Regions from separate parts of the Thaumasiovibrio subtropicus genome, predicted to be linked through region 2. Evidence: riboswitches for the same ligand, from Rfam matches in the RefSeq annotation. Region 2 holds a riboswitch; each other region holds the start of a gene.
The links. Region 2 has a riboswitch for thiamine pyrophosphate ahead of thiC (phosphomethylpyrimidine synthase ThiC). Riboswitches for the same ligand answer to the same signal wherever they lie in the genome.
Positions count from the first base shown of each region.

Region 1 (10,063 bases), 290 kb from region 2:
AATGGCATAAAGAGCACACCTTCTTCTTATATCTATTTATTGCTGTGAAACGGGGAGAATGAACGACGCTGCCTATATCAGCGAGCGCTGACAGATAAGTGTAGTCGCTCAGTCCAAACAAAAGGGGGCTAATGGTACTGCATGATGTGATTGACGTCACGGTGATTTACACGTTTTTGTTGCGGGAATCTGCATAGTTTTCAAACAGTCTGCACATCCGGTGATGAAGGGGTTTTGATTGTCACATTCTTGTCAATTTAGCTTGTTTTTATGGAAGAGGCGAGAGGAGGCCATCGATTTGCCAAGGTGCGTCTCAAATGTGACATTTTTATCAATTGCTCACTCAATATGGCTTACGCTTTAGTTAGTGGTGCAACTTTGCCTAACACCACCAAGGAGGTGCCTATGGGCGACACTGATCGGAAGATTTTTGTTCTCGATACGAATATCCTGCTGCACGAACCCCTAGCCATATACTCATTCCAAGAACATGATGTTGTCATTCCCATGACTGTCCTCGAAGAACTCGACCGCATTAAAGACAGCAAACGTGATGTCTCCCGCGATGCACGCGTCGCGATTCGTGCGTTAGAGGACCTGTTCCACGATGCGACCCCAGATCAAATCTCTGAAGGGATTCCACTGGGTACGCAAGAAGAAAGTAAAGGGACAATCGCCATTCTGGCAGACTACGAAATTAAGGAGACTGTTCAAGCCTTTGCCGATAAGCACGGTGACAACCGTATCTTAAATGCCACGCTGTACTTGCAAAACAAACGTACACCGCGACAGGTAGTACTGGTGACGAAAGACATCAATATGCGGTTGCGAGCGAAAGGAGCTGGCGTACGCTTTGTTGAAGACTATCGTACCGACCAGTTAATTGAAGACATTCGCTTTTTGACGAAAGGCTATGTCGAGCACGACGGCCTGTTTTGGGAAAAAATTGATGAATGCCACAGTGAAAACCGTGGACGAAGTACGATTCATACTTTACCTAAACACTATTTCGAGAACCCATTCATTAATCAATATCTACTCGACGAGGGAACAGAATTTGCTGCGCGGGTGAAGGCGGTCAATGAGGAGACGGTCGAGATTAAAGACATTAGCCGTGAACGCCTGATGAGTCGCACGGCGTGGGATGTACACCCTAAGAACATTGACCAAGCAATGGCGATGGATGCCTTGATGGATCCAAGTATTGATCTCGTGATTCTTACAGGGCCTGCCGGCTGTGGTAAAACCATTTTGGCGATGGCCACGGCCTTAGAGCAAGTGATTGAAAAAGGGATGTATGACAAGATCATCGTGACGCGAAACACGCCGGATATTGCGGAGTCAATTGGCTTCTTGCCGGGCACAGAAGAAGAGAAGATGATGCCTTGGCTTGCCGCCGTCACCGACACAATGGAAGCCTTGCATAAGAATGATGTCTGTACAGAAGGTTCGATGAAGTACATCTATGAGAAGGCAAACTTGCAGTTTAAATCGATCAACTTCATGCGAGGCCGGTCGATTCAAAATGCCTTTGTCCTACTCGATGAGTGTCAAAACTTAACGGCATCGCAGATTAAAACCATCATTACCCGTTGTGGGGAAGGAACCAAACTGGTTTGCTCTGGTAATTTGGCGCAAATTGATTCCCCCTACTTAACCCCGGTAACCTCTGGGCTCACCTATATCGTTGAGCGTTTTAAAGACTTTGAAGGCAGTGCCAGCCTCTACCTCAATGGCGTGGTACGCAGTCGTTTGGCAGAATATGCCGAACAAAATCTATAGTGTGTCATGTCAATGTGTGCCTAGATAACGCTTAACTGATTCATGGGTGGGGTGGCCGATGACGGTCGCCGCCGAGTCAAACGCAAGGATGTGACCACTATCGATAAAGGCCACTTTGTCAGCGATAGCGTGGGCATCCTCTGGACTGTGGGTGACCATGATCACCGTCGTATTTTGCTGTTGAGCGATTTGTTTAACGACAATGAGCATCTCTTTACGTAACGCGGGGTCGAGGGCAGAAAATGGCTCATCTAGCAGCAGCAGTGGGCGCTGACGGACTAACGCCCTCGCTAAAGCCACGCGCTGCTGCTGGCCACCGGACAGTGTGGTCGGTAATCTTTCTTGCAACTGATGTAAGCCAACATTCTCACAAGCCTCATCGACTTGTTGCCACTGCATCGTAGTGAGCTTTAGTCCCGGATGAATACCCAGCCCAATGTTCTCTTTCACACTCAAATGCGGAAACAGGTTATGTGATTGAAAAAGCATGGAAAGCGGCCTTTTATGCGGGGCTTGATCGGTAAATGTCTGCTTATTCAAGCTGGCCTCACCAGACTCTGGTGTCAGAAAACCAGCCAGTAGCGCCAGTAGTGTACTTTTTCCTGCGCCGCTTGCGCCAAGCACGGCCAAGACTTCACCGTTTTGTAATGCGAAATCAAACGTCAGTGATTGACTTTTATCTTCGTGCAGATAGGTGTAACTAAGTTGATTGACGTTTAACAAGACATTTCTCCGCGAGAGCAAAAAGACTGAGGCTGAGCACAAGGAGTACGAGCGCAACCACGGCAGCCGCTTCAAGCTGATAGCTGCCCATCAATTGAAAAAGATAGAGGGGCAAGGTTTGGAAGTCTTGGCTACCAAACAAGGCGATAGCCGTAAGATCACCAAGTGACAGCACAAAAGCAAGCGCAAAAGCATGGACGAATGTTGGCGCGAGCAAAGGCCACTCGACGCGTCGCCAACGTTGAACCCCGCGCATTCCTAAGCTTTCACAGAGTGGATTGAACTGCTGAGCACAGTGAAGTAGCGGTTGCGATAGGGCTTTTAGGACAAACGGCATTGCCATTAGCGCATTCACGGTGATGACAAGCCACAGGGCATGATCGTAGACGCGACTGAAGTGACGAACCATTAAAAATAGCCCCGTGCTAATGACCAACCCTGGCGTGACCAAAATTAAGCTTCCGGCCAGTTCCAAACTATCGGCAGCACGGCGTTTATTTGCTAGCCGCCAGTGGCGACTGGTATTTAAGAGGGTGATACCTAAAGCGATCGCAATCAGGCTGGCAAACAGGGCGATATGTAGTGAGTGCAAGGTGGCTTGCCACAGTTGTGGGCTTAACAAAACGTCAAAGGTGCGGGTGTTAATGCCTGCGCTAACAACGGCGATGAAAGGAGGAAGCACAAGCAAGAAGCCTATGCTCAGCCACATGATGTCCCAGCCCCGTTGTGGCAATGAATCCTGATGCGGATAGCGTGAAAAGCCTTGGGCAGGAGCGCTTTCTACTGGCTTCGCAAAACGGTTTATGACAAGTACCAGTAATGTACAGATCCCCATTTGCCACACGGCAAGCATCGCCCCCAAGCCTAAATCGAAATCAAAACGAATCGCTTGATATATGGCCAACTCAATTGTCGTCGCTTTTGGCCCTCCACCCAATGCCATGACAGTCGCAAAACTGGTAAAGCAGAGCATAAAAACTAAGCCGCAAACGTGTGGAATTTGCTGTCGGATTCGAGGCCAAGCCAAGCGCTGGAAACGCTGCCATCGATTGAGGCCAAGGTGCGCAGCGAGCTGGTGTTGTTGAACGGGAATAGATTCGATGCTGATTAATAGTAGCTTGGCAGAAAGCGGCGCATTAAAAAACACATGCGCAAGCAGTATGCCCGATAAGCCATAGATCGAAAACGAGGTACCTAACCAGCGATTGAGTAAGCCACTGTTGCCGTAAATCGCCAGCAAACCAACGACGACGATCAACACAGGCAACACTTGCGTTAGTGAGAAAAGACGAAGTAACCAGCGACGTCCCGGAAAGCGTCGATGAGAGAGTGACTCAGCCAGAGGGATAGCAATGGCTAGGCTTAGCAAGGTGGAGTAGGTTGCTTGAATAAAGCTGAATGCGGTGATGTGGCGAAGGTAGGGATCTTGCCAAATCTGTTGGATATCAAAGGTGGGTGCAATTAACCATAAAGAGAGGAGTGCGCCAAAAATAAAGCAAACAATAAGCCCGGCACTGAGGAGGCCGGGCAGGGTCGTTGACCAATATCGCGAGTTAAGCATGGCGTACTTGTCCGCTATATTGTTGAGATAGCATCATGACGGTTATTGAATGAGGGCAGTTTGCCATTCACGAATCCAACCGCGGCGTTTCTCATTCACCTCTTCTGCACTAAAGTTCAGCGGTGTCTTGGGTACAGTGAGTGTTTCAAAGCCCGCAGGCAGATCAACATCAATCACGGGATACATCCAGTTGCCTGTAGCGATATGTTGTTGGAATCCCTCTGAAAGCATAAATTGAAGAAAGTCGTCGGCGAGTTTGGCGTTCGGTGCATGCTTGAGCTTGGCGGCAACCTCTACTTGCATATAATGGCCCTCGTCGAAGTGTGCAGCAGCATAGTTGCTGTCTTCTTCTGCGATAAGGTGATAGGCCGGTGATGTCGTATAGGAGAGCACCATATCGGCTTCACCATCAAGGAACATGCTGTAGGCTTCAGACCATCCTTTAGTGACGGTCACGGTTTTCTTCGCAATCTTTCCCCATGCTTCAAAGGCGTTCACACCATAAACATGTTTGACCCACAGCATGAGACCTTGACCGGGTGTCGAAGTGCGAGGATCCTGATACAGGATCTTAATGTCGTCGCGCTCAATGAGGTCTTTTAGGCTTGTTGGGGGATTCTCAAGTTGGGTTTTGTTATAAACGAACGCGAAGTAGCCATAATCAAAAGGAACAAAGTGGCTATCTTGCCAACCGCCTGGCAGTGTTAGCGCGGTTGTATCGACATCGTGTTTAGCAATGAGACCGGTTTGTGTTGCTTCGACAATGAGGTTGTCATCCAGACCAAGGATGATGTCAGCATTGGATTTTTCGCCTTCAAGGCGTAAGCGGTTGAGAATAGAAACACCGTCATCAAGTGCGACATAGTTAACATTGCAATCGCATTGTGCTTCAAAGGCGGTTTTGATTGCGGGGCCTGGTCCCCAGTCACTGGCAAACGAGCTGTAGGTATAAATGTTTAATGTGTCATTCGCGGCTACTGCTGGGAGTGTTGCTGCGCACATCAGTATGGCCAAAGCGGTCTTTTTCATCGGTGCTCCAAACAAGGTGTCGGGCGGCACAGGTTATGAGCAGCGAGTCTCAATCCCTACGCCAGCTTAAACTGGATCAGGTTCATTGGGTATCGTAATAGCAATTACTCTCTCAGCCTGCAATGCTTGTTGCGCATGTATCTTGGCTCCCCATGAGAACAAGCTATTGTAACGACTCTTCATCTGTTTGTAACGATAGTGCGGTGAATGTATTGAATTCATTGACGCCATTTGTATCTGTGTCGGTGTGGTGAAAGCTTTTTGGTATCACCGGGTCTCAGTATAGCGTGAACAAATGATAGCGTGAGGAGTGAGCAATGAGAAAGTGGTGGTGGTTACTGTGGTGTGTGACGTTGCCGCTTTGGGCAGCGCCCAAGTCGGATTTGTGGCCGATGTGGGACGCTTCCCAATCTGGAAACGCCACTATTTCACATGATCGATGGCAGCAGGTGTTGAGTCGGTATGTCTCCGTTGAACAATCGCAAAGCTACTTTGATTATGGGAAATACAAAGCCAGTGGCCAAACTGACATTCAGCAGTATCTCTCCACGCTGACTGCAATTGACCCGCGAGGTTTTAGCCGTGAAGAGCAGTTTGCTTATTGGGTCAATCTCTATAACGCTCTGACGGTACAGTTGATCATTGATAACTATCCCCTCGCTTCGATAACGAAACTGGGAGGCTTCTTTCAGTTTGGCCCTTGGGATGATGAGCTTGTGGTGATTGCGGGGGAAGCATTAACGCTCAACGACATTGAACACAGAATCCTTCGCCCTATATGGCAAGAGCCTCGCATTCACTATGCGGTTAATTGCGCGAGCTTAGGTTGTCCTGATCTGTTGCCACATGCTTATACGGCCCAAAACACAGAGACACTGCTAGAGGAAGCAGCAAGGCGTTTTATCAATAGTGATAAAGGTGTGTTGATCAACGGTGATCGCGCGGTGTTAAGCTCGATCTACGACTGGTATGGCGTGGATTTTAAGCCGAGCGTTAAAGCGCATGTGAATCACTATCGTCGAGATAGCTTGCTTGGCGATCATCGCATTGACTATGAGTATGACTGGGATCTTAACCAGCGTAAGCCTTGAGCCTATCTTCGTAAAGGCTGAAAAATAGCAAAGGGAGCCAGTCGGCTCCCTGTGCTTTACGTGATGTAAGACGACGATTATCGCAAAAACGCGGGGATCTTCTCCTCATAGGCGGCTATTTTCTCTTCATGCTGCAGTGTCAGACCAATGTTGTCTAACCCATTCAGTAAGCAGTGGCGACGAAACTCATCGATCTCAAAGGTGTAGACTTCGCCATTGGCTCGTACTTCCATCGCTTCTAAATCAACGGTGATCTCTGCGCCTTCATTGGTTTCGACGTACTGAAACAGTGCATCAACTTCCGCATCTTTGAGGCGAACGGGTACCATCTGGTTGTTGATAGAGTTGCCATAGAAGATATCCGCGAAGCTTGGTGCAATCATCACGCGAATACCGTAGTCAGCGAGTGCCCATGGCGCATGTTCTCGTGACGAACCACAGCCGAAGTTTTCACGAGCTAGCAAGATACTGGCACCAGCATAACGTGGGGCATTCATGACAAACTCAGGGTTGGCTTGCTCTCCGGCATCATCAAGGAAGCGCCAGTCATGGAAAAGGTGTTTACCAAATCCTACTCGAGTTACTTTTTGTAGAAACTGTTTTGGAATGATGGCATCGGTATCCACATTCGCAGCATCCAATGGTACGGCTAGACCTGTGTGTTGTTGAAAACCTGACATACTTGTCTCTCCTTAGATTTCACGAATATCGATAAAGTGACCAGCAACAGCCGCTGCCGCTGCCATTGCAGGACTCACTAAGTGAGTACGACCATCTCGGCCCTGGCGACCTTCAAAGTTACGGTTACTGGTTGATGCACAGCGCTCACCGGGGCCTAGGCGGTCATTGTTCATGGCTAGACACATAGAGCAGCCAGGTAGACGCCATTCAAAACCCGCCTCAAGGAAGATTTTATCTAAGCCTTCTTTTTCGGCCTGTGCCTTCACTTGTTCAGAGCCGGGTACGACAAGCGCTTGAACATTTGCCGCAACTTTACGACCTTTGGCAATCGCTGCTGCCGCACGCATATCTTCGATACGCGAGTTAGTACAAGAGCCAATAAAGACTTTATCAATCTCAAAATCAGACAGTTTTTTGCCAGCCTCTAAGCCCATATACGCAAGGGCTTTTTCAGCGGATGCACGCTCAATGGGATCTGCAAAGGAATCTGGCGCTGGGATCGCTTCATCGACCGCAATGACTTGGCCCGGGTTGGTCCCCCAAGTCACTTGTGGACGAATATCGGCACCATTCAAGGTAACAACGGCATCAAACTCTGCATCGTTGTCTGTTTTTAGTGAGCCCCAATACTCTACGGCCTCATCCCAGTCTTGACCGGTTGGTGAAAACTTACGTCCTTTTAAATAGTCGAACGTTGTTTGGTCTGGCGCGATTAAGCCCGCCTTGGCACCTAACTCAATTGCCATGTTACATACCGTCATTCGGCCTTCCATGGTCAGGTCAGTAATCGCTTCACCACAGAATTCAACCACGTAACCTGTTCCGCCTGCAGCGGTGGTTTTGCCAATAATGGCTAGCACAATGTCTTTCGCGGTAATGCCTTCTGCAACTTTGCCTTTTACCTCAATTTTCATGGTTTTCGCGCGAGGCTGCTTCAGGGTTTGCGTGGCAAGTACATGTTCAACTTCAGACGTACCGATACCAAAAGCCAGTGCCCCGAAAGCACCATGGGTTGCGGTGTGAGAATCACCACAAACAATGGTTGTGCCGGGTAGGGTAATACCCAATTCTGGCCCCATGACGTGAACAATACCTTGGTAGGGGTGGTTTAGATCGTACAGAGTGACGCCAAACTCTTCACAGTTTTTAGCCAGCGTTTCCATTTGGATACGGGCCATTTCACCTGACGCATTGATGTCTTTGGTGGTGGTGGAGACGTTGTGATCCATGGTCGCAAAGGTTTTGCTGACTTGACGCACTGGGCGTCCCTTTTCACGCAAACCATCAAATGCTTGTGGTGAGGTGACTTCGTGAACTAAGTGGCGATCAATGTAAAGAATAGGGTTTTCACCTTCAGCAGCCACGGCGACATGGGCGTCATAAATTTTTTCGTATAAGGTTTTTGCTGACATTGCTCAATTATCCTTGTCTGTTTGCCTTTTCAAACTCACGTTGCCGGGTCAAAGTTGCCTAGCAACGCTTGTTGGTGCAGGTCGCTGCTGTTATCCGCGGATGTAAGCGGCAATCTTGTCGCCCATTTCGCTGGTGGTTAATGCTTGGCCCTGTTTTGCAAGATCTACGGTGAGTTCGCCTGCTTCTAGTGCCTGCGATACCGCGGCCTCAATTGCACGCGCGGCCTCTTCTTCACCAAGGCTATAACGCAACATGAGTGCAGCAGAAAGAATTTGCGCTACTGGGTTAGCGATGTTTTTACCCGCGATATCAGGTGCACTTCCGCCCGCTGGCTCGTAAAGACCAAACTTACTTTCATTCAAGCTCGCCGAGGGTAGCATGCCCATAGAGCCAGTGATCATAGCGCATTCATCGGATAGGATGTCACCGAAGATGTTTGAACACAGCATGACGTCGAATTGGGCAGGATCTTTGATCAACTGCATGGTCGCGTTATCGATGTACATATGAGTGAGTTCGACATCAGTGTAGTCTTTTGCGATCTCTTCGACGACTTCACGCCACAAGATAGAGCTTTGAAGTACGTTTGCTTTATCGATAGAACACACTTTCTTACTACGTAAACGCGCAGACTCAAAAGCGATACGTGCGATACGTTCAATTTCAAAGCGGTGATACACTTCGGTATCAAACGCTTTTTCATTTGCGCCTTCACCTTCACGCCCTTTGGGTTGCCCAAAGTAGATACCGCCTGTCAGTTCACGCACTACGACAATATCGAAGCCATTGGCTGAGATATCTGCTCGTAGTGGCGAGAAGTTTTCTAATCCTGCGTGGATTTGCGCAGGGCGCAGGTTACAAAAGAGTTGGAAATGTTTCCGCAATGGCAGCAAAGCGCCACGCTCAGGCTGCTCGTTCGGTGGTAGGTGCTCCCATTTGGGGCCACCGACTGAGCCAAACAGAACGGCATCGGCTGCTTCACAACCTTTTAAGGTTGCGTCTGGAAGTGGAGAGCCATGGTTGTCGATTGCAATACCACCGACATCAAACTCATGCTTGTCAAACGTGATGTCAAATTTTTCGGCCACTGCATCTAATACTTTGTGGGCTTGCGCCATTACTTCTGGGCCAATGCCGTCACCCGGTAGTACTGCGATGTTGTATTTCCCTGCCATGGTTAAACTGTCTCCGATTTAATTTTGGTTTGTTCTTTAATTGCGGCGATACGATCTGCACGGTGAATGCTGTTGATGACGTGCAATAGCGCTTGGCCTGATGCCTCAACAATATCGGTAGAGACACCGGTTCCGTGGTACTTTCTACCTTTGTAGTTTGCAATAATGTCGGCTTGTCCAAGGCCGTCTTCACCCTCACCTTTTGCGGTTAGGTCAAACTTATCTAGTACAATATCGTAGCCAGTTACGCGGTAGATACACTGGTATAACGCATCCACTGGACCGTTACCGACTGCCGCCTCACATTTTTCTTCATCACCACATTGAATTTTGATACTGGTGGTGGCCATGACGCTACCCGATTGCACACTTAGGTAGTTCAATTTATAAAAATCATCTTCTTCACGAAGATTTGAGAAGTGCATCAGTGATTCAAGGTCGTAATCAAAAACTTGTCCCTTGCGATCGGCTAGCTTCAAGAAGTCGGCATACAGGGCGTCTAGGTTGTACTCTTCTTCTTTATAACCCATCGAATCCATATGACTCTTCACGGCCGCACGGCCCGAGCGCGAGGTAAGATTCAACGCTTGCTGTTTTAAGCCTATCGA
Region 1 is NZ_AP023054.1:337,155-347,217, forward strand. It holds gene rapA (RNA polymerase-associated protein RapA) at 1-8, opposite strand, end outside; gene TSUB_RS01680 (PhoH family protein) at 406-1,782, shown strand; gene thiQ (thiamine ABC transporter ATP-binding protein) at 1,792-2,505, opposite strand; gene thiP (thiamine/thiamine pyrophosphate ABC transporter permease) at 2,483-4,066, opposite strand; gene thiB (thiamine ABC transporter substrate binding subunit) at 4,109-5,095, opposite strand; TPP riboswitch at 5,131-5,258, opposite strand; gene TSUB_RS01700 (DUF547 domain-containing protein) at 5,413-6,186, shown strand; gene leuD (3-isopropylmalate dehydratase small subunit) at 6,264-6,866, opposite strand; gene leuC (3-isopropylmalate dehydratase large subunit) at 6,879-8,279, opposite strand; gene leuB (3-isopropylmalate dehydrogenase) at 8,370-9,455, opposite strand; gene leuA (2-isopropylmalate synthase) at 9,458-10,063, opposite strand, start outside.
Region 1: linked by a shared signal. The riboswitch ahead of thiB (thiamine ABC transporter substrate binding subunit) and the one ahead of thiC (phosphomethylpyrimidine synthase ThiC) in region 2 are both predicted to bind thiamine pyrophosphate.

Region 2 (10,063 bases):
TGAGTTGCTCGACACGCTTACGCGAATTGCAGTAAATGATGCCGCACTGGCCCCGCAAGTTAGTGACATAGCGAACAAGCTGCGCCAGCGGTTTGTGCTTCTCAACCAAGTTATAACGAATATTGGGACGATCGAAACTGCCCATGTGGACGAGTGGGTCTTTCATCGACAAGCGATGTAAAATATCCCCCCGTGTCGCTTCATCCGCAGTGGCCGTCAAGGCCATCACAGGCACCTGCTGAAAGTGCTCGCGAATACGCCCCAAAGCGGCGTATTCCGGGCGGAAGTCATGCCCCCATTGCGAGATACAATGGGCTTCATCCACCGCAATTAAGGAGAGAGGGAGTTGATAAAGGTGATCAATAAAGTCGGGCATTAACACCCGCTCTGGCGAAACATAGACCAGCTTCAACTCACCGTTGTACATGGCGTTAAAGGTATCAATGAGTTCTTCCCGCGCCATCGTCGAGTTAATACAAGCAGCCGCCACACCGTTTGCACGTAGCTGATCAACTTGGTCTTTCATCAATGAGATGAGGGGAGAAATGACTAAGGTAAGTCCACGCCTGACCAAAGCAGGCACTTGGTAACACAACGACTTACCGCCACCTGTCGGCATAATCACAAGGCAGTCGCGACCTTCAACAGCAGCCTCAATGACATCCGCCTGTCCATCACGAAATGAATCGTAGCCAAAGACCTCCTCCAGCACTTGCTGAGGGGTTGGGGCATCACTCATGGCTAAAGCCGCTTCACTCATTTCGTTTATCTCTCGCTTTGAAGGTCGGCCATTTTAACCGCTTCCCTGTCTCTCACCAACCTTTGCTGCCAATCTTTGTACAGCCAATAACCACATTACTTTTGTCTGAACTCGGTACACAGGCCTGACTTTCAATCTTGCGTGTCGAGATGGCTTGAATCTAGATACCAGTAAATGCTTCTCACTACTGCCGCTTTGCAATAATTGGGTATATACTGCTCAATCCGCTGCAATCCGTTTTTTTCTCTTCTTTTTTGCAGCGATACCGTTAGAGATCAGCTGTAATGAACCAACAACAACAGACTCGTCGTGGTGTAGTACTGGCCATTTCCGCCTACACCATGTGGGGTATTGCCCCTATTTACTTTAAAGCGATTGCCCATGTCGATGCGGCAGAGATCCTGAGTCATCGCGTGATATGGTCTTTTGTCTTACTCGGTCTATTACTGACTGTAATGAAGGCCTGGCCTCAAGTCATGCAGATACTGCGCAATCCTGCCCAGATGAAGTTTCTCGTCGCGTCCGCGCTGCTCGTCGGTGGAAACTGGCTATTGTTTATCTGGTCGGTTGCGAACAACTATATGCTCGAAGCAAGCCTCGGCTATTTCATTAATCCTATCTTGAATGTCATTTTAGGTATGGTCTTTTTGAATGAAAGACTGCGCGCGTTGCAGTGGGCGGCGGTGGGTTTATCGTTTATCGGCGTTGCCATTCAGGTCGCAACCTTCGGCTCTCTGCCGTGGATATCTCTGGTGCTGGCAAGTAGCTTTGGATGCTATGGTTTGCTGCGTAAGAAAGTCAGCGTCGGTGCCCATGAGGGATTATTTATTGAAACCGCGGTCATGTTACCACTGGCACTCGGCTATCTGATGATGGCAACCTCTAGTACCGCCAACCTGCTCGCGAACCCACTCTCACTCAATCTACTGTTAATGGCAGCAGGTGTGGTCACGACCCTTCCTCTGCTCTGCTTTACTGGGGCGGCAACTAAACTCAACCTTTCCACCTTGGGCTTTTTCCAATACATCGGCCCAAGTTTGATGTTCATTCTCGCAGTCACCCTTTACGACGAACGTTTGGAGCCTGAAAATGTCTCCACATTCGGTTTTATTTGGTTAGCACTTGCACTGTTTACCTTTGACGCGGTAAAACATACCCGACGCCAACGTAAATTACGTGCTGCTTAAATTCATAACGGAGAGCTGAGGATGGATAAGGTTACCCACCAAGTCACTGATGTCAGTGCAATCAACCTCATTGATGCCCAGTTCTCTGAGTTTGCATTTAAGCGCCACTACCACTTGGATTACCACATTGGTTTAATCACCAGCGGGCACCAACACTACTTTTATCGTGGCGCACGCCATATTGCTGGCCCAGGGCACGTTGTCTTATTGCCTCCAGATGAAATCCATGATGGTCAAGCGGCGAACCATGATGGCTACCAAGTTAAAATCTTCGACATTGAGCCCGATTGGTTACATGACCAAGCAGGGATTGATACTCGTTCGCTGTCGTTCCTTGCCCACAACATCGACGACAAACCGCTCTTTGCTGAACTCGGCTACTTACATGGTGTGTTGCACGATGCCAACTTCTCAAACTTAGGTAAAGATTGTTTAAGTTGGCATGCGTTTTCGAGTCTATTCGACCGCTACGCCACGCGAAAATCTCCCACACATCATCAGCTAGGTAGCCGCTCTCTGGGGCAGATCCGCGAGTTTATGGATGCGCATTTAAGTGAAAAAATCACCCTTGATGAGCTTGCCGATCTTTGCCAGCTCAGCCACACGCAACTCTTGCGTCAGTTTAAAAAATCGACCCAGATGACCCCCTACGCCTACTTGGCTCGACTGCGTTTGGAGCGTGCGATGCAATTAATTCGGCGAGGGGAGCGCAGCACAGATGTGGCCCATCTTGTCGGTTTTTATGACCAAGCACATTTCGTGAAAGCCTTTAAGCAAACTTTTGGTATCACCCCTGGCCAATTGCAGCGCTAACCCAACCGCTAAGCGCGCGTGCGTTCATACCCTTTTAAGTGACTGGGGTCACTTTTTTACAAGTCAACGCTATCTCACTGCGGCACACTCATAGCATCACAAGGAGATCGCTATGACTGAAATCGCTTCATTGTTCACCCTTTTTACTGTGCATTTTGTCGCACTGATGAGCCCAGGTCCCGACTTTGCGCTGGTCGTGCAGAATGCCAGTCGCTATGGCCGTAGTACGGGCATTATGATCGCCTTTGGCCTCTCTATCGGTATTTTACTGCACTCGACATTCAGCTTAACGGGGATCAGTCTGCTGGTTTCAAATCAGCCAATGCTCTTTAACCTCCTGCAGTTGGCAGGCGGTAGTTATCTCATCTGGCTCGGCTTTGGCGCGTTAATGAGCCTACGTCAACCGCGCACTCAACTCCCTGATGGCGATAAAGAACAGCTGTTACAGAGCAAAAAGCAGGCGTTTACGAAAGGGTTTACCACGAACATTCTCAATCCAAAAGCGCTGGTGTTTTTTGTCAGTCTCGTGTCGACCTTGGTGCCTGCTGATCTCTCCAACGGCGGAAAAATCACCGCGATTACGGTGCTGTGGGCGCTATCATTTAGCTGGTTCGCCTTCTTAGCATGGGTGCTGACCGGGAAAAAGATGCAGCATCTATTAGCGAAGTTAGTACCTTACATTGATGGCGCATGCGGGGCGCTTTTCACGGCGGTAGGTGGCGGGTTAATCTGGCAAACCTTGAGTTAATCCCAAACAAAAATGGCCACACGCGGTGGCCATTTTCTTCTTTCCATTCCGATTAGGCGCTACCTGAGTAGGCATGATGCCAATCTTTCCAAACCACTTGGAAACCACGTTGTTGCACAGCTTGGGCGACTTGCGCCGCGCTGCGCTCATCACTGATCGCAAACTGCTCCAATTCGGGTTCGTCATCGGCATATCCGCCGGGTTGAGTTTTTGAACCAGCCGACATGGTCGTTACACCGAGAGGCAAAACGTTATCGCGGAAGCTCGGCGATTCTCGCGTTGACAGCGATAACTCCACTTCTGGATTCAGCAAACGATAAGCACACAAGAGCTGCACCAGTTGGCGATCATCCATCACGGATTTCACTTCTACCCCACCCTCGCAGGGGCGGAGCCGTGGAAACGAAATAGAGTAGCGCGTTTTCCAGTAGGTGCGTTCCAAGTAATCAAGGTGCGCAGCGACATAAAAACAGTCGGTCCGCCATTCATCAAGACCGATCAAAGCGCCAATACCGATTTTATCGATACCCGCCCGCGCGAGGCGATCCGGCGTCTGCAAACGGTAATGGAAGTCTGTTTTATTGCCTCGTAAATGATGTTCGCCATACGTCCGCGGATTATACGTCTCCTGATACACCATCACGGCATCCAGCCCCAGTGTTTTCAGCTCTGCATACTCATCTTGATCCAGCGGCTGTACTTCCATAGCTAAGTAACTGAAATGGGATTTGATCGCAGGCACGGCTTCACGAAAGTACCCCATCCCCACTTTGCGTTCATGCTCTCCGGTAACGAGTAGGATATTGTCAAAGTTGAGGCGTTTTATCGCTTCACACTCCCGCTCTACTTCCTCAAGATCCAGCGTGCGGCGCTTAATGCGGTTTTCCATTGAAAAACCGCAGTAAGTACAGGCATTGGCACATAGGTTCGAAAGATACAAAGGGACGTAGAAGCCAATCGTATTACCAAAACGCTTACGGGTTAACGCTGCTGACAGCTGCGCCATCTGCTCAAGGTAGGGCTCGGCCGCAGGGGAGATCAACGCCTTAAAGTCTTCAAGATCACGCTTCGGCTTACGCAACGCTTTCTCGACATCTTGCGCCGTTTTACTGTAGATCGACATTCGAATGTCGTCCCAGTCCATGCGTTCAAAGTGCTCTGAAAAAGTCATGGGTTTAGTCCAAAAATGCCGTCAATGGGCTTGATGCGATTGCGTGGTTCACTGTACCTGCCAATCCAGCCTCAAAGGCCATGCGGCCACTTTCAACAGCCAGCTTAAACGCTTTCCCCATCGCGATAGGGTCAGCGGCCGCGGCAATCGCCGTGTTCACTAATACCGCATCAGCGCCCATTTCCATCGCTTCCGCAGCATGTGAAGGCGCACCAATACCAGCATCCACGATCACAGGGACATTCGCTTGGTCAATGATAATCTCTAAAAAGTCGCGGCTCGCTAGTCCTTTGTTAGAACCAATTGGCGCGCCTAATGGCATCACTGCCGCACAGCCCACTTCCTCTAAACGCTTACACAGCACAGGGTCAGCATGACAGTAGGGTAAGACAATGAAGCCTTCCTTCACTAAGGACTCCGCCGCCGCCAGCGTCTCGATCGGGTCAGGCATTAAATACTTAGGATCAGGGTGAATCTCTAGCTTGAGCCAGTTCGTCCCCAGCGCCTCACGCGCTAATTGAGCAGCAAAGATCGCTTCTTTGGCATTCTTGGCGCCCGACGTGTTGGGCAGTAAATTCACACCGGCTTCACGCAGCGGAGAGAGAATGTCATCATCGCGAGCATCGATATCAACGCGCTTCAGCGCCATTGTCACCAGCTCGGAGCCAGATGCGATGATTGAGTCTGCCATAGCATGACGGTTTGCATACTTACCCGTACCAGTAAAAAGGCGAGATTGAAACGTTTTATTGGCAATCGTTAGCATGCTTAACCCCCTGCGATAGCTTGAAAGAGTGCAATTTGGTCACCCTCGTTCAAAATGGTTTCAGGCCATTTTTCACGGGCGATAATCTCTTGGTTTACCGCAACCGCAGCGGCACCTTGAGGCAGCTCGAGTTGAGCAACCAGCGCTTCGACACTGGCATTAGCCGCAATCGTTAGCGGCTTATCATTAACGTGCACCACACACTGGGTCATACGTTGTCCTTACTACTCACGGAACATTGAGGAACGAATATCTAAGTTGCGTTGCCACAGACAGTACACTGTGGGTTAACGGGTAAACGAAAGCTTTGCCAATCAAGGCTTAAGCCATCAAACTGTTTGAGCATTCCAAACGCAGGCTCACCAGCTTGCGTAATCACCTTGACCGCTTCTAACGCTTGCATTGTGCCCATAATACCGACAACAGGCCCAGCGATCCCGGATGTACTGCAGTTCTGAGGCTCTTCTGCTCCACCCTCTGGAACGAGGCAATGATAACAAGGGCCCTGTTGCTGTCGAAAATCAAAAGGCATTAGCTGCCCCTGCCAACGAATCGCAGCCCCTGAAATCAAGACTTTCCGGTGCAAAAAACACGCCCGATTCACAGCATGACGTGTCGCGAAGTTATCACTGCAATCCAAGATCACATCCGCCATGCTGATTTCAATGCTTAGCCGCTGTTCATTTAAAGCAGCGTCAACAGCGCGTACTTTGATGAGCGGGTTCAATGCCAGCATCGCTTTCGCCGCAGTTGCCGCCTTGCTCTTACCCTGATCGGCATCACGGTAGATCACTTGGCGTTGTAAGTTAGATGCATCTATCGTGTCGCCATCGGCAATCACAATGTTGCCAACACCGGCACCCGCAAGATAGAGTGCTGCAGGCGAGCCTAATCCGCCGGCACCAATGATCAGAACCCGGCTTTTCTCTAAAGCAAGTTGGCCTTGTTCATCAACTTCAGGTAACCGAATTTGCCGGTTATAGCGCATAAATGCCTGATCAGTGAGCATGATGGCGACTCCTGTTATCGCGTCAGTTTTTGATCGAATGCAGCAACAACACTTGCTAAGTCATCGGCATGCGTAATCGCTCTCACTACCGCAATACTGCTGACACCCGTCGCCCATACATGCTCGACATTACTCAGGTCGATACCACCAATAGCCACTGTCGGATAACGGTTTGCAACGGTTTTTACGTGTTCAGCCAATTGCGCAACCCCTTGAGGTGGCGTCGGCATCTCTTTGGTAGGCGTCGGAAAGATATGGCCAATCGCGAGGTAGCTAGGAATAATACTCAGGCCACGATCTAACTCATCAGCAGTGCGGGTTGAAACACCTAAACGCATACCCGAGGCACGCAGCGTTTCCAAATCAGCACTATCTAAATCTTCTTGACCCAGGTGGATACCATACGCCTGATGCTTCAATGCAAGTTGCCAATAATCATTGATGTAGACTTGCGCACCGTATTCACGTCCGAGGCGGATTGCTTCGATAATCTGCGCTTCTAAATCTGCCTGTTGCGGATCTTTGATCCGCAACTGAACTGTCTTCACCCCAAGCGGCAACAGCTTGGCGATCCAATCAACATGGTCAACAACTGGGTAGAGCGGCCCCATGCCGCCCTCGATAGTTGGGAATGAAATCATACTTTCTCCACTTGGTGATAGAGCTCACTGCCTCTATCTCGGAACTCTTCAGCTTTTTCTCGCATTCCCTGCATTGGATCTTCTTCAACAATCTCAATTGTCTGGCCACTGGCAGCGAAGTCTCGCACCTCTTGCGAAATCTTCATTGAACAGAACTTCGGACCACACATTGAGCAGAAGTGCGCGACCTTGCCAGATTCCTGTGGCAGGGTTTCATCGTGATAAGCGCGCGCCGTTTCCGGGTCAAGACCCAGGTTAAACTGATCTTCCCAACGGAACTCAAAACGCGCTTTTGACAAGGCATTATCACGCACTTGTGCACCCGGGTGACCTTTAGCAAGGTCAGCAGCATGCGCGCAGAGCTTGTAGGTAATAAGCCCCGTCTTAACGTCTTCTTTGTTAGGCAAGCCTAAGTGTTCTTTTGGCGTGACATAACATAGCATTGCACAGCCATACCAACCAATCATGGCTGCACCAATACCTGAGGTAATGTGATCGTAACCCGGCGCAATGTCTGTCGTCAGAGGACCAAGCGTATAGAATGGTGCTTCGTGGCAATGCTTAAGTTGCTCATCCATGTTCTCTTTGATCATATGCATTGGTACGTGTCCTGGACCTTCAATCATGACCTGAACATCGTATTCCCATGCAATCTTGGTCAGCTCACCAAGGGTGCGTAATTCACTGAATTGCGCTTCATCATTGGCATCAGCAACCGAGCCCGGACGTAGACCATCACCAAGCGACAGTGAAATATCATATTGCGCACAGATTTCACAAATCTCGCGGAAGTGCACATAGAGGAAACTCTCTTTATGGTGCGCTAAACACCATTTCGCCATAATGGAGCCACCACGAGAAACGATGCCAGTTACACGCTTCGCGGTCATTGGTACGTAGCGTAAAAGTACACCGGCGTGAATGGTAAAGTAATCGACACCTTGCTCCGCTTGCTCTAGTAACGTATCTCGGAACACTTCCCAAGTCAGGTTCTCAGCAACACCATTCACTTTTTCTAGCGCTTGATACATTGGAACGGTACCGATTGGTACTGGGCTATTACGTAGAATCCACTCACGTGTTTCATGGATATTACGCCCCGTCGACAGATCCATCACGGTGTCGCCACCCCAGCGGGTTGACCATACCAGCTTTTCAACTTCTTCTTCTATCGATGAGCTTACCGCTGAGTTACCAATGTTAGAGTTGACCTTCACAAGGAAGTTTCGACCAATAATCATCGGCTCTGATTCAGGGTGGTTGATATTGGCAGGAATGATCGCTCGACCTTCTGCCACTTCTTTACGCACAAATTCTGGCGTAATTTCTTTCGGCAAGTTTGCGCCAAAGCTGACACCGGGATGCTGCTGGTTTAACACTTCATCACGATACTTTGCACGACCCATGTTCTCACGAATGGCGATGTACTCCATCTCTGGGGTAATGATGCCTTTACGCGCATAGTGCAACTGAGTGACACATTGACCCGGCTTCGCACGACGAATACGAGCACGCAGGTTAAAACGCAAATCATCCAAGGTGTCATCCGCCATACGTTCACGACTATAGGCAGAGCTCTGTTCATCAAGAAGCTCAGTGTCATTGCGCTCTTCAATCCAGTTCTCACGAACGAAGTTTAGGCCGGAGTAAATATCAATGTTCTGTTCAGGGTCTGTGTAATAGCCCGAGGTGTCATACACACGCACTGGCTCATTAGGTTCAAACTGTGGGTTCTCTTTCGTACCGCCAACGAGGCTATCGCTGACAGAGATCTCGCGCATAGGAACACGAATATCTTCACGGCTACCAGTGACATAGACTTTCTGAGAATTTGGATAAGGTTGCACCGTTAGGGAGTCAATAAATTGTTTTGCATCCAAACGGGCTTGTTTACGGCTCGACATAGCAATTTCCTTTTTGTCCTTGTAAGGGAAAATGCTTGCCGGAAAGGTGCTAGATGAGCAAAAGATAGATCTACTGCGAGATATACAGCATTCTTGCTCTTGTTCCCTTCGCAGGTATTAGCCTGATCAGGTTCAACGGATCCCGTTATTACGGTCTCAGCCAAATGGCACTCCGACAAGTTCACGGAGCGAGTATAAGTTACTCAACCTCCATCCAGCAAGCCAGAGACAAGATAATGTGACGTTTTTTAACAATGTGCTGAAAAGAGCGTGCAATGATGAGAAACGATCTTAATTAGCACGCAAGATTGGCTAGATACGAGGCCTGTCTGCCTAAGTAAACAAACAGGCTGGTTCGCATTCTTAAAAGTCCGGTTTGAACTGGAATGTCGATAGCTCTTTTCTGAGCTGTCGATAATAGAGTGGTATACAGACCCAGCTATAGACAACGATACCTAGCCAGACAAAAGCAGTCGCAGTGGACAGGCTCTGATAACCAAAATCGGTTAATAATTGTGACAATAAATTGAACAGGAGATAGCCGCCGATGAGCACGAGCGCGGAGCCCACGTCACTTAGCGCAGTCACTTTATTGTTAAATTGCCACCACAACCCCAAGAGCCAACTTTGGCGTGCTTTTATATCTGCGAGCAGTTGTAACGCAATTTCAGAGTGAGGATTCTGGAGGATTGCAAACTTTGCGTGATAAGCAGCATCATCGACATTTCCAGCTGCAAGCTGCGCGCTTCCCATCAAAACGTTTGCAGAGGCATTTTCAGGCTCTAATTTTAGCGCTTGCAATGCAAATTCAATCGCCAGTTCAACCTCGCCAACAGTTAAGTGGTAATCGCCAAGGCTAGCAAGTACTTGTGCTGAATCTGGTTCATGGCGCAGCGCTTCAACTAAGACATCTTTCGCCGGCGCTCTCTTGTCCAACAACATATATATCTGGCTTTGTAACAGCAACGCCTCTACACAGTCCGGCTCAACCGACAGGGCTTCGTCGCAAGCTTGAAGCGCCTGCTGAAGTTGTTTCTTAAAAATCAGTGTTCTAGCTAATATCA
Region 2 is NZ_AP023054.1:42,303-52,365, reverse strand. It holds gene recQ (ATP-dependent DNA helicase RecQ) at 1-760, opposite strand, end outside; gene rarD (EamA family transporter RarD) at 1,045-1,947, shown strand; gene TSUB_RS00245 (AraC family transcriptional regulator) at 1,969-2,760, shown strand; gene TSUB_RS00240 (LysE family translocator) at 2,873-3,508, shown strand; gene thiH (2-iminoacetate synthase ThiH) at 3,561-4,679, opposite strand; gene TSUB_RS00230 (thiazole synthase) at 4,684-5,445, opposite strand; gene thiS (sulfur carrier protein ThiS) at 5,448-5,657, opposite strand; gene TSUB_RS00220 (HesA/MoeB/ThiF family protein) at 5,699-6,454, opposite strand; gene thiE (thiamine phosphate synthase) at 6,469-7,095, opposite strand; gene thiC (phosphomethylpyrimidine synthase ThiC) at 7,092-8,999, opposite strand; TPP riboswitch at 9,086-9,184, opposite strand; gene TSUB_RS00205 (tetratricopeptide repeat protein) at 9,363-10,063, opposite strand, start outside.

Region 3 (10,063 bases), on a different replicon from region 2:
TGGCTGTGGTTGCAAACGCGTAGGCAACCTTATAATCGCCATAAGTATGACTTTCTAAGGTGCGACTCAGTGTGAGATTGAACAAATAATCGCAAATAAACCCAACAACCACACCCAATGACACAACCAATGTGCCATTACGCAGATATTGATGCTGGGGTGATGAAACTGATATCGAACTCATTCCTTGATGTCCTTAATGTCATCTTCTCTATCGTTATAGAATATATCTAGACACAGATGAAAAGAATAATAGATAAACAGTTTCACATTATTTACATGATTATGGCACTGACTGCACGTGTGATTTCTCGGCTTGACTCGCGTAACGGTTAGCCAGTAACGCGCAATAGAAAATTTGAATTGGGTGGTAAAACATGATGGGTAATAAAAACATCCCCAAATTAGGATCAGCGCCAAAAATCACTTTCGCCATAGGAACACCTGCCGCAAGCGTCTTCTTGGTTCCGCAAAAAACCGCAGCAATTTCATCTTCTCGACTAAAACCGCATTTACTTGCACTCCACGTAATACCGTGTGCGGCAACCAATAGGATGATAAATGACAGCGCAACGGCGATGAACAAAGCGGTTGGGCTAAAGCCCTGCCATATACCCTCGGCAACAGAGTCACTGAAAGCATTGAAGACGATCAACAAGATCACAACCTTATCCACCTTGTTAACCACTGTTTTATGGCGCTCAATAAAATGAATTAAGACAGGACGAAGTAGTTGTCCTATCACCATAGGTAAAAGCAGTAGGGTTGAAATAGAGACGATCGTTGCCATCAAATCCATTTCTACCCCTTCAAGCCCCATAAAGACTTGAATCAGAAATGGGGTAATAAACACCCCTAAGACACTCGACAGCGACGCGTTGAAAATCGCCCCCGGTACATTGCCTTTCGCGATACTGGTCATGGCAACCGACGAAGAAATCGTACTCGGTAACACAAACAAATAGCAAAAACCAAACGCCAAAGCGCTAGGCATTAGCAGATGCAAACCATCACCAAACACCACCCATAACAATGGATAGGCGATAAATGTGGCAGTCTGTACGAACAAGTGTAATCGCCAATTGCTGACACCCGCTTTAATGGCACTCGGAGAGAGCCCGAGACCATGCAAGAAGAAAATCAGAGCAATACCTGCGCTGGTTACAACATCCAGATGAAGAAACCCAGCAGACTTACCGACATTCGGGATCACCATTGCCAACAAAATGGCGACAACCATACCAACCAAAAACCACTCTTTCTTTATCACTGATATAAAACGCATGTCATCAATTCTTCTATGCAAAACTTAACCAATATCATAAGCTAGCTGCAACTTCCTTCCACCGATAATAAGAAACATTATGTCGAATAAAGGACAAACCCGTCAGATACCCTTATTAACCTCATTACCTCGCCCCCTTTATGCGCGCTCAGAAAGTTGGGGACAAGAAGGCAGCGTTACACCCTGGCACCAGCACGCATGGGGACAGCTCACTTACGCCGTTACAGGGGTACTTAGTGTCAATACCAAACAGGGGTGTTACATGGCTCCCCCACAGTTTGCGGTTTGGGTTCCCGGTAACATGCAACATCAGGTGGTTGCACAAGGCGCGGCAGAAATGCGTGGCCTCTATATTCAAACAGAAGTGTTACATGACCAACGTTGGCAACATGCGTTTGTTTGTGAAATCACTCCCCTTTGTCGTGAACTGATTGTACGCTTTTGCCAGCAGCCCATTGACTACAAACCCGATACACCGCAAAGCAGACTGGTTGACACATTAGTAGATGAATTAACGGTGCAACGCGATGCGCACATTCAACTGCCACTGCCAATGGATAAACGTACACATTCGATCTGCCAGTACTTACAGACACACCCTTACAGCCAAGAATCGATTACCGATCTTGGTCAAAAAGTTGGCTTAACCGGACGAAGCATTAGCCGTCTATTTAAAACCGAAACAGGACTCACCTTTCAGCAATGGCGGCAACGATTACGCCTGTTACATGCACTGACTCGACTTGAAAAAGGAGATAACGTTATGAAAGTGGCCTTAGAGTGTGGATACGACTCCAACTCTGCATTTGTCGCTGCTTTCAAGAAACAGTTTGGGCAAACACCTGGACGGTATTTTCAGACTAAAAGCCAACTTTAGCCTTGAAGCTAGTTGCGGCTCGATGGGCAAATTTCATCGCCAAAGGACAGAAATAATGTCTAGATAATCGGCGAAATTGCCACATAAAATCATGCGTGTGTGACTCAAATTTCTGAACCTCCTTTTCACCACCCGAATTGAAACAAATTATTGATAAATTTGTAATAATTCCCACCGAGACACCCACAAGCCGTGACCTGCACACATATTTCACATCAAAAAATAAACCGATAAAGTTTCGTTTTCTCGGCCCGGTTTTGAACCGAAAAATTACAGCGCATATAACAGTAATTTTACCACTGTTTCATCAGTTACATTTCACAGGTGATATGCGCCGGAGCTTTTTGTTAGCAGCATTTAGCCTTACGCGGAAGGTGGTATAAATATTTGTAAATGCAAAATATGGTACCGAGAAATATGAGTATACAAGCAGTTGATGATCTAACTACCGCTGCACCACCCAAAACTGATGCACTCGTTTACAAAATCGGCGATATCACATGTGATTTCTCTAACAACTATCTCGATGATGGTGCAAACACACATTGGATGATGCTCAAGGAAGCACAGGTCTTATTGGCGCTAGTCCGAGCGTACCCAAACCCTGTTAAACCGATGGAGTTACATCAAAACATTTGGCAAACAGGTCAACTGAATGAATCCCTGATCGATAAAGTCATCATCAACTTGCGTGAAAAACTCAATGATTTGGAATCGGAGATCATCCGCAAGGTACCTGAATTTGGCTACGTGCTCACTATGGCACCTAAGCCAGTGATGCATGCCGCTACCTTTGTTGAACCAAGCATCAATTCATTTGATGAAATTTATCGACACCCTAAACCCACTGCTGATCTCTCCATTTTCAAACAAATCGGTGTCTACGCTTTGGTCCCTGTCATGATGGGCATAGCATTTAAACTTGGTGCTTTCACCTACGACCAAATTCTTGGCTATAGTGAAACAGCAAAATGGATTACGCTTTCACAAGAAATCACACCAGAAGAAATCGAGTCGCTGAAAGCGCACTACAGCAGTGGTGACACACTGTTCATTGATAAAACCAGGGAAGGACGATTGGTCGTCTGTAGTCAGCCGAACAATCTACAGGGAATCGCATGTACAGAAAGATAATTCCTCTAGTATTACTCTTTGTTATCAGCTTTGGTGCTGGTATGGGATATGTAAAATATCAAGAGTTTCGCAAAGGCAATTTCAAGTTTGATGGTCACTGGATTGCGACATCAAATTTTAATCACTTAGATGAGCCAGTGAGCATTACGTCACAAGCTTATATTGCTGGTGAAACCGCTTTATTTCATGACTACTTCAGTACGATATATTTAACAGAAAAATATGTCACCTCAACGGAAGCGAGTTTATTCCAGATATCAAAATACCGTTTGGTTATTCGTCACGAGCAGCATAAAGCTTCTCAAGATGACATTCCTAAGCCGAAGAATAAGATTGTCATCTCGACATTCTATCCACTAGACAATAACCAGTTCTTCCTAAAATACCGTACGGATAATAACGAACACGTCTATTACTTATACAATAAGAAAGTATAATCCTTACACTGATACAAAAGAAAAAGCTCAACTTAGTTGAGCTCAGATTGATGACGAACCCCGCTTTTTAAGCGGGGTTCTTTTTTGGAAGCGACCGTAGGTCGCGATCGCGATATTTTTTGCTATGTCGTGCGCAGAAGTTTCCGTTCATTACATAGGCATACAGAAGCAAGTATTTGCCTCATTTCTGCCATGTTTAAGCCTATTTTTCGGAGATAGTTCATCACCAGCGCTATCTTCTTGATGTTTTGGGCTGCCGCTGCCAACCAACATTGCATTTGCACATTGGCTAGACCGCGGAAGCGAGCATAACGATGACCGTGATGTTGCTTAGCGTCTGCAAAGCTACGTTCTACTGTTTCACTTCGACGTCTATAAGTCTTCTTGCCGTAGGAAGAGAGCCGCATTTGGTTTGCCCTCTCTACTGCGTCACTATAGATATGCCGTGTAATCACTTTCTTCATATTTCTGCTTTGAGTACAGTCATCCCTCATTGGACAGAACGCACATTCTTTGGGGGCTGAGTGGTATTCTCGATACGCATCGCGTGAGGTAGTTTTATAAAGCAACTCCTGACCATTCGGACATTGGTAGCTGTCTCTTTGCGCATCGTAAGTAAAGTGCTTCTTTTTGAACGTATTTTTCGTTCTAGATGGACGTCGATAACCGAACACGCCAAGAATAGCTCGACGTTCAAGTGACTCCGCCACTGGAGCAGTAAAGTAGCCCGCATCCAGTCCAACAGCTATCGGGTTCAATTGGAATGTGGCAAGCGTGTAATCTAAGCGTTGAACGTAAGGCTGTGAGTCATTGATGTTACCCGCGGTGGTGTAGGTATCGAGAATAATTCCGTGTTGACCATCAACGGTTCGATGGTCGAGATAAAAGAAGCCTTGAGGCTTATTATCACGAGTCATGAAGCCACTCTCTGGGTCAGTGGTGCTGGTTTTAGTATTCTTTGTTTTTGGCTCTGACTCCCGAGCCTTAAGTGGCTTCTTACCTGCTTTTTCTCGGTCTAAAGCGACGTCTTCATCCAGCATATCAAGATAGGTACTGGCACGAACCGCCGTGACTTTATTGGTGTGTTTATTCTTGTTGGCGTTCGCTTTGAGATGAGTACTGTCCGTAAAGAGCTCTTGACCCGCGACCAAGCCTTTCGACATGGCTTGCTCTACGATATTGATAAAAATACGTTCGAATACATCCGTGCCATTAAAGCGACGAATGCGGTTCTGGCTGAGAGTAGAAGCGTGAATGACTTTCTCTGTTAATGACATCCGCAAGAACCAACGGTAAGCGACATTCACTTCAATCTCTTTGACGAGCTGACGCTCACTTTTTATGCCAAAGATGTAGCCAAGTAAGATGATTTTGAAGAGGCGGACAGGGTCAACAGGTGGGCGTCCATTATCTTTACAGTAAAGATGAGCGACTTCATCTCGAATGAATTCGAAGTCGATAGCATTATCGATTTTACGCACTAAATGGTTTTTAGGAACTAACTGTTCCATCGTCACCATTTCCAGTTCGTATTGTTGCGGAGTAGGCTCTTGAAGCATAACGGAGTGTCCATATTTCGATACCCCTATTAGATCAAAGGTCTAGCTCGAAAGCTAGACCTTTGTCAGCAGTCTGAGCTCAACTTAGTTGAGCTTTTTTTATTGATGTATACACAATCATGCATCAGGACTTAAAATAATCACGCGCTTCTTTTTACCTGAATCGATCACTTGGCTGATGGGTTTTGACTCGGGCTCATCCACCTCAGCAGTGGCTTTTTCCTGAACATCAGATCGTGCTACCGATGTGGCATCACTTTCAGCCGCATCTTCAACTGCATCTTCAACTACATCGTGCTCAACGACTGCAGTTTCAACTGGTTCCTCAGCGAGGATCTCAACGTCTGCAACCTCTTCCTCGACCACAGTTTCAGGATCATCAAGGTTAGGAACACTTTCATCTGCAATCTCAAGATCCGACGCAATTTCATCACCATCATCAATGCGAACGTTACCCTCTACAGTGTCATCAGTTGCAGACTCTGTCTCAACAATAGAGATCGATTCGACGGGTGTTTCGGGCGCTGCTTCCGACGCTAACGCTTGCTCAGAAGCAGACTTCTCATCGATAACATCTAACATCTGATTATCTGCTTGCTGCTGCGCATAAACAGCCACAATCGCTTCACTGAATACTGGCGCAACGAAGCCCGCGATACGTGCTTCTTGTTCTTTAGATAACGTTATCGCTACGGGATCGACCGCCTCTTCAAGGTCACGGGTATTTTCTACCGCATGAGCGATTTCTTGACCGATATCACTCTCTTTCTCTGATGCCAAAGCGCCAAACTCTAGTTCACTAAAGGAAGCTTCAAGCTCCCCCTCTTTCTCTTCAAGAGTCAGTGCGGTAACTGCCGGCGGAGCCGACGCTGTTTCTGCCTCTTCAATATCACTCGTTACAACAACTTCTGAAGGTAGAACAGCCTGAGGAGACGGATTGATAGTAGGTGTAGTGGCAACCTTTGGCTCTGGTGACGACGTCACTTTTGGCGCCTCAGTAAACCAGCTCACTGGCAAAATCCAAGGTTGTCGTGCTTTCCAGCTGGCTGGTAGGTCAGCTTGCAGTGCTTTCGCGTTGGAATAGCCTTCCACCGGTCCGGCGACTAATACCTTGTATTGCACTCCCGACTGTACTTTCTTGCATAAATTGAGTTGAGATCGGATATCCAACGGCAACTCATTTAACTGTTCATTACTTGGTAAGCGCTTTTTATTGGTGCCGGAGAAAAGCTGGATTAAATATCCACCTTTTGATTGAGCATACTCCTGCTCGCACATATTTATATTGTTATCTTGAGCCAAGTCAGAAAATATATCAGCAGAGTCGATATCTGTTTGCGCGTGCAATGCGCTGGACACTGCAAATACTAGTGGCAACAAATGATACTTCTTCTTCATAATGTTCTGCTTAATTAAAATAAACGGTAACAAACAACATTGTCATTTGCATGGATTGTTGACCTCAATTGCCCAATGTTACCACATTAGCCGATTCAATCATCGCCAGATTGACAGACAAATTAGTAAATTCGGCACTAAGATCAACAGCATGAACTTGACGACTCTCAAATTTTCCGGCGAGGTACACAAAAATGCCATGACAATATGAAGTATTTGGCTCAAATTCGCACGGTAACAGCATTGATACTCAATCCACCTCACTCAGCATAGTGACGAATAACGTCCCTACCCCGTTGAGTAATTTATACGCTATCACCACATTCCATCTGGGTTGCATATGTTATCTTGACAACATTTCATGCATTATTTGCAACCAAGTAACTGGTGTGCTGTTTCCTGCATCTGATCTCCCTTCATGAAACGAAAGGTCAAAGACAGTTTGACACAGAGCACAGTTTTTTGATGTATTTAGCTTATTATTCGCAAAGTTAGCCTTACAAACCTATCTGTGAGGCTAACATTCACACTTTGTGCTGACATCAAAGCGCAAAAGTTAGTCGGGGAGCTCAAGTGAGAGCTGAGACTGTTAAATAACAGGACCCGTTGAACCTGATTCAGTTAATACTGGCGTAGGGAACTAACAGGCAGATCACGACTATCTTGCTTCCTGTTATTCGATCTACGTCGCTAAGAAAGGGAAGCAAAGCCTATGTCTACTCCAATCACTTTGACCATCGCAGGCTCCGATAGTGGTGGCGGCGCTGGTATTCAGGCGGATATCAAAGCGATTTCTGCCACAGGTGGCTACGCTTGCTCAGCGATTACCGCATTAACCGCACAAAACACCCAGGGCGTTCAAGGTATCTTACCCATTGATACTGACTTTGTTGCTCAACAACTTGATGCGATTTTCACAGACCTCAATGTCAAAGCCGTCAAAATTGGCATGCTGGCGGATAGCAATATCATTGGCGTTGTCGCGGAGAAACTGCGTCAGTATAGGCCACAGCATATCGTGCTAGACCCTGTCATGGTCGCGACGAGCGGTGATTTGCTGTTAAAAACAGACGCCATTGAAAGCCTAAAAAACGAACTGTTGCCCCTTGCCACGGTTATCACGCCTAATTTGCCCGAGGCGGCAGCACTCACAGGCCTACCAATCCCCCATAACGATGCGGAGACAAAATCACTGATAGCCGCATTGCAAGCACTCAATACCCACGCGGTATTACTCAAAGGCGGGCATCACCATGACGATAGCCAAGCCACTGACTATCTAATAAAAGACGGGAAAGTCACCCCGTATACCGTGGCTCGCCACCACACACACAACACCCATGGTACGGGATGTACTCTCTCGTCAGCGATTGCGAGCTACTTAGCGCAGCAGCACACTTTACATACCGCAGTGGAACTCGGCAAAGCCTACATAACCGACGCGATTAAACACGCCGATGACCTCGAAATTGGCAAAGGCCACGGGCCCGTTAATCACTTCTTTGCTCTCAAAAAATGACCATTACGGCTAATTCGCTGAGCTTGAGATTTGATAATGAAGCTCAGCCACTTTTTGACAACCTCAGCTTTGCTTTTCGTGACTGGACCTGCGTCCTAGGACGAAGCGGTTGTGGTAAAACGACCTTACTTCGTTTACTGGCGGGGTTAACGGACGACGCGCACTTTACGTCGGGCGATATCCGTCTCGGTGATGGTCAGCAAACACAACCACTTAGCCATCAACACGTGGCCTATATGGGACAACAAGACTTGCTGTTCCCTTGGCTCAATGTGCTCGATAACGTCTGCCTATCCTCGGTGATTAAAGGCAAAAAGCCAACCCAAAGCCAGTGTCAAAGAGCCAAGGCATTATTGAAAGAGGTTGGCCTTGAGGGTGAAGAAGCAAAAACACCAAACCAACTTTCCGGTGGAATGCGACAACGCGTTGCTTTGGCAAGAACACTCATGCAAGACAAGCCAGTGGTGTTGATGGATGAGCCATTCTCTGCCCTAGATGCCGTCACGCGACATAAGCTTCAGGCACTGAGTGCCAAATTACTCAAAGGGAAAGATGTGCTTTTAATCACCCACGACCCGCTGGAAGCGTTACGCCTTGGCAATGACTTGTATCTATTACAAGGCCGACCTGCTCAGCTTGTCCCCCTCGTCACTCCAGATACACCGACACCAAGGGAATTGACTGCTGATATTGCGGCGTTACACCAGCAAATCATCGCCAAACTAGAAGGCCAATATGCTGAAGTCTAAAGCACTGACAACCCTCTCCCGAGGTATCATTAGCCTACTGATCATTCTTGGTCTGTGGCAGCTAGCTATCACGGTTTTTGAGTTACCGCCTTTCATATTGCCATCGCCAGTAGCCGTCATGGATAGCATTATCGCGCGTCATGATGTCCTGCTTCGTCATACCAAAGTCACCGCTATCGAAATCGCCTTAGGGTTACTCTTGGGATTAAGCATGGGGCTCTTTTTCGCTTTGCAAATGCTTTTATTTGCCCCGCTACGTCGCTGGCTGCTGCCGATCCTCATCGCCAGCCAAGCCATTCCTGTCTTTGCCATTGCCCCGATTTTAATGCTTTGGCTAGGCTACGGTATCGCTTCAAAGGTTGTGATGGCCGCCATCATTATCTTCTTCCCTGTCACGACCTGTTGTTATGACGGCCTACGACAAACGCCAAAAGGGTATCTCGACCTTGCCAAAACCATGGATGTGAGTCGATGGCAGCTACTGCGCTATGTGCGCTTGCCTGCCGCTTTACCCACCATTGCTTCTGGCATTCGTGTCGCTGTCGTTGTAGCCCCCATTGGCGCTGTTGTTGGCGAATGGGTGGGATCCAGTGAAGGGCTTGGCTATCTCATGCTACACGCCAATGCACGAATGATGATTGCAGATATGTTTGCAGCCCTGTTCATGCTCGCTAGCATGTCCGTCGCACTCTATTTCATCACCGACCAAATTTTAAAACTCGCCATTCCTTGGAATGGCCAACAATAACCACAACAACATTCTAATTAATGAGAGAAAGTATGAAACTATTGAAAAATGCGACGCTTGCGATGAGTGTCCTCTTAACTGCAGGGCAGGCTAACGCAAAAGAGATGACCTTGATGCTCGATTGGTTTGTCAACCCGAACCATGGCCCTATCGTTATCGCTCAACAACATGGCCTCTTTGAAGATCAAGGGTTAACGATTAACATTCAAGAGCCAGCAGACCCAAGTGTGCCTGCAAAACTCGTTGCGGCGGGTCGTGTCGACATGGCGGTATCTTATCAACCAAGCCTCACTGTCGATGTTGCAGCAGGCCTACCGCTGATCCGCTCAGCAACTTTAATTGCGACACCACTGAACA
Region 3 is NZ_AP023055.1:784,982-795,044, reverse strand. It holds gene TSUB_RS19935 (oligosaccharide flippase family protein) at 1-184, opposite strand, end outside; gene TSUB_RS19930 (bile acid:sodium symporter family protein) at 284-1,285, opposite strand; gene TSUB_RS19925 (AraC family transcriptional regulator) at 1,365-2,162, shown strand; gene TSUB_RS19920 (winged helix-turn-helix domain-containing protein) at 2,580-3,296, shown strand; gene TSUB_RS19915 (hypothetical protein) at 3,281-3,733, shown strand; gene TSUB_RS19910 (IS1182 family transposase) at 3,856-5,292, opposite strand; gene TSUB_RS19905 (hypothetical protein) at 5,410-6,690, opposite strand; TPP riboswitch at 7,242-7,346, shown strand; gene thiD (bifunctional hydroxymethylpyrimidine kinase/phosphomethylpyrimidine kinase) at 7,403-8,209, shown strand; gene TSUB_RS19895 (ABC transporter ATP-binding protein) at 8,206-8,958, shown strand; partial or broken gene TSUB_RS19890 (ABC transporter permease) at 8,987-9,706, shown strand; gene TSUB_RS19885 (ABC transporter substrate-binding protein) at 9,739-10,063, shown strand, end outside.
Region 3: linked by a shared signal. The riboswitch ahead of thiD (bifunctional hydroxymethylpyrimidine kinase/phosphomethylpyrimidine kinase) and the one ahead of thiC (phosphomethylpyrimidine synthase ThiC) in region 2 are both predicted to bind thiamine pyrophosphate.